2 regions of the Sedimentibacter sp. MB31-C6 genome follow, and region 2 is predicted to be linked to the other one. Evidence: riboswitches for the same ligand, from Rfam matches in the RefSeq annotation. Region 2 holds a riboswitch; the other holds the start of a gene.
The links. A riboswitch is a leader RNA that binds a small molecule or an ion and turns the genes downstream of it on or off. The one in region 2 is predicted to bind cobalamin.

Region 1 (2,210 bases), 1.1 Mb from region 2:
GCCAGTATGAAGTCTAACTGTATTTTTATTTTCTTTCTCAGCCTTCTTTATAACATCTACAACTTCCTCCAAAGTCATATGAGCGCTATTGTGAATTTCCGCTTCTTCTTTTGCATAGTTTAAATGCTCTTTATTGACCAATGAACCGGCATATATTATTACATCTGCGTCACATAAAAGTTTATGTCCCCTCATTGTGATTAAATCTGTTGCACCAGGTCCTGCACCTACAAAATGTACCATTTTAGTCTCCTTACATTAATTTAAGATTCCATGATTATTTGAATAAATAATTAATTTAGTTATAATTCTATTATCCACTCTTTTGTTAATATAAAAGAGTGCTCTTTCACTTATTTTTTGTATTACCTTTTTTAATAAATCCTCCCTTATTAATATTTCCAAAACCTGTTCTGTAGTTACGCTGGATAATATTTCTTCAATAACATGGCTTCCTGCGCCATACAACCCAGCATAGCAAGCGAACATTTCCATTCTGAAATCCCCGGTATGAGAATGGGTATTCATCATGCCTCCGGCCACCTTAATCATCTTGCCTATATGACCCACTACTAATATTTCCTTGTAATTAAGCTCCAGGGCAAAATCCAGAACTTCTCCTAGATAATTGCTATACTTAAGACTGTTTTCCCCGCGTATCCCAAGAGTGCTGTCAATAAAACTTTCTGCATAATTGCCAGGAAAAGCCAATAGTGTATTAAAGCCTCTTTCCTTTATTACCTGCATTTCAACCTTCAAGCTGTCAATTAAAGCTTTCTCGCTCATAGGCTCAACTATTCCTGTCGTTCCAATTATTGATATTCCGCCCACTATGCCCAAATGAGGATTGAAAGTTTTTTTGGCGACCTCTTCACCTTCAGGAGCAGATATAATAATATTAACTCCTCCCCTATAGCCATATTCATTACAAATCCGATGAACATTTTCAGTTATCATTTTTCTTGGCACTGAATTTATTGCAGGTCCACCAACAGGGCAATCTAAACCATTTTGAGTTACACGTCCTACGCCTTTACCTCCATCTATGCGTATTTCACCAGAGTCATCCAGTTCAACATCTGCATATATTAAAATCCCGTCTGTTGAGTCTGGATCATCTCCACTATCTTTCTGAACACAACATCTTACCCCATGTGTATTAAAAGACGGATCCTTAATATCAATTATAAGAATTTCACCTCTTGGCAGCCTCACTGAAACATTCGCCACAGTCTTTCCGGTAAATATCATCAGAGCACCTGCTGTTGCGGCAGCAGCCGCGCAGGTACCGGTAGTAAAGCCGCATTTTAACCTCTTGCCATTTTTAAGTACAAATTTATCCATATTAACCTCAAAAATATTACTATTAAAAATACATATACGCAGTCTCATTCATCAAATTATTTGCATAAAAAAACTTCCGTAATTTACGGAAGTTTAAACAATACTGATATATATCACAATTAAATATTTTAGATAATCCTCCCGAAAATCTACAAACAAGCATATCCTGGCAGGTCTCCTGACTTTCGGATCATCTAACACTCACCTTCCCATGCAAAGCACAGTGGTATGGAGCATTATCACCTTTCACAGTAGCGGGGGCTGTAACAGCTTTTACTGTTTTCCCTATTAAAACAAATGTTACCAAAATATCAATATTCAATTGCCTTAATTATATATTAGAACTTTTGTACTGTCAATAAATTTAAAATTATTTCAGCAATGACTCAAATTTAAATTTATTTCAGCTATGACGAATAAACTTTTACAAATACCATCCAGAATTGTATTTGTAGCTTTCAAGGCCTATCCGCATATAACAAGGAGAATATGTTAAGATAATTTTTTTGTCCCAACACTCCTTTTTGTCTCTATTGATGTTTAATATTTTACCCTGTAAACACTTTACATACAAAAACTAAAAAGGCACTAACATGTTGCAGTTAGTGCCCTTCCTCAAATGGTTAATTACATATTACTTACTTTATCGTGGTCATGTGCTTCTTTATATTTAAGGCGTGTAGCTTTACCTCCCCTAATATGCCTTTCTGATTTGTTTTTAAGTAAAACTTTTTTAACTTCACTTGCAGCAGGAGGGTTCAATTTTGGAAGACGTTCCGTAACATCCTTATGCACTGTACTTTTACTAACGCCGAATTTTTTAGCTGTTTGCCTTACAGTGGATTGAGTACTTATAATATAATCCG
Region 2 (2,210 bases):
CCTAATCTCCTTAATTACTTTTATTTATATACCTCTGGATAAAGAATCTCAGCTAAACCTTGGTACGCCTCTGGATATCTATCATTTGGCTTATACATATATAAATCCTTTGGTAAAACTATATATTTATCATTCTTTACTGCTTTTAAAGAAGCCCATGCTGGATTATCTTGTGCATCAGTTTTTAATCTTTCCATTATTTTTTCATGGTCACTTCCCATAGTTTGTACAAATATAAAATCTGGGTCTTCTTGAATTATTTTTTCCATACTAAATACCTTAGCATTTGATGGATCTGTTTGTGTATCTGATATGTTAATTGTATTTAAATCTTTTAACATTTCACCAACCATTGATTCAGAATTTCTTACAGTAAGACTTTTAGCTGATGCAAACAATATAAGAACTTTATAATTTTCATCTGTTGGTGCTTTTTCAACTATTTCATCAACACCTTTTTTTACTTTATCCATTTGTTCTTTATACAAATCTTCTCTTCCAGTAATTGCAGTGAATAACCTTACTGATTTATAATAATCCTCTAAGTAATCATTCTTAATTGCTATAACTTGTATATTATTTTCTTTTAATGTAGGAATCATTTCTGTTTGTCCACTAAATCCACTTGTCATGATTACTAATTCAGGCTGAAGTGCTAATACTTTTTCTAAACTTGGAGCTCCTGATGTTCCAACTACTTCAGCTTTTAGAGATTCTTCAACTGGTTTTTCTTCTGATTCTTCTACTCTTCCTACAACTTCTCCACCACAACTATAATAAATATCTAAGTACGAATTGTATAAGCATACTACTCTTTCAGGATTCTTTTTAATAGATACCATTTCTCCTGTATAATCTTCGAAAGTAACATATTCTTCATTTATAGTAACTCCATATTCAGAAACAACTTCATTATTTGCTGGTGTTTCTGTTGTATTGTTTTCTTCTTTGTTGCTTTCTTCTGTACTAGGTGCTGAAGTTTCAGGAATAGCTTCATTTGAATTATCCTTGCTACACCCTGTGATTAATGTAATTAGCATTAAAGCTATAATTAATAATGCTAAAAATTTAGTTTTTTTCATTTTCTTCTCCAAACAATTAATATCATTTTTTAACTAAACAAAATCTTCATATAAATAAAAAAACCATAGCCGTACGGCTATGGTTAATATGCTGAATAAACATAAAAATAATAACTTCCCACCGAAGACTTATTCATAAAATTCATAGGCAGGTCTCCTGACTTATGGATTAACCTACTCTCAAAACCTTCCCAGAAAGTGCTCCAGTGGTATACTTTGATTTCGTTCCAATTACAGTAGCGGGGGCTGCAGCGGATTTTAACCGCTTTCCCTTTTAATCATATAAACCTATAATTTTTATTATTTAATTTTCAAATTCTTGTATTCATTGTTATGATTTCTCAATTGAGTAATTAAACTCTATCATAACTGTTTTTTAATGTCAAGAAAATTCTTTTAAACCCAGCTCTGAAAATTCTCACTTTTTAAAAATTTGTTGCTGAATTTATTACTATCTTTCTCAATAAGCATAAACAGTAAAAATAGTGGAATACTAATAATATTTCTATTAATCTTTAAATGTAAAATATAAAAATCGTTTTCACCAAAATTAAAGTAATGTTAAGAATTAATTAATTGATATAATTAACAAAAATGCTATATTACAAGCATAAAGAAGTTTATTTGACTGAATGGAGGTAATTGATTTGTTATCATTTATTAGTTTATTTAATTTAACTATATTTTTATTGTTTACAGGATTTTACTTATATCAAATATATTATATACCAATTTCATTATTTAATAAGGGTAATGACTACATTTCTAAGGAAAATCATAAATATGCTGCAGTAATAGCTGCAAGAAATGAAAGTGCCGTTATAGGGCAATTAATTAATAGTATAAAAAAGCAAAAATATCCGGCATCTTTAATTGATATATATGTTATAGCAGATAATTGTACAGATAATACTGCTAATATTGCTAGAAGTGCAGGTGCTTTTGTATTTGAAAGGTTTAACAAAAATAAAGTTGGTAAGGGATACGCTTTAGATTATGCTTTTAAAGCTATTATGAATAACGATAAACACTATGATGGGTATTTTGTTTTTGATGCTGATAATTTGTTAGATGAAAATTACATAGCTGAAATGAACAAAGTATTTGACAATGGTTATAAAGTTGTAA

Region 1: it holds a riboswitch for cobalamin, as region 2 does, so the genes downstream of both, cbiD (cobalt-precorrin-5B (C(1))-methyltransferase CbiD) here and U8307_RS01810 (ABC transporter substrate-binding protein) in region 2, are expected to answer to the same signal.

Annotation. Positions count from the first base shown of each region.
Region 1 is NZ_CP142396.1:1,498,648-1,500,857, reverse strand. Features, by position in the region: gene cobM (precorrin-4 C(11)-methyltransferase) at 1-243, opposite strand, end outside; gene cbiD (cobalt-precorrin-5B (C(1))-methyltransferase CbiD) at 259-1,344, opposite strand; cobalamin riboswitch at 1,496-1,667, opposite strand; gene spoIIID (sporulation transcriptional regulator SpoIIID) at 1,972-2,210, opposite strand, start outside.
Region 2 is NZ_CP142396.1:362,913-365,122, forward strand. Features, by position in the region: gene U8307_RS01810 (ABC transporter substrate-binding protein) at 21-1,082, opposite strand; cobalamin riboswitch at 1,213-1,389, opposite strand; gene U8307_RS01815 (glycosyltransferase family 2 protein) at 1,715-2,210, shown strand, end outside.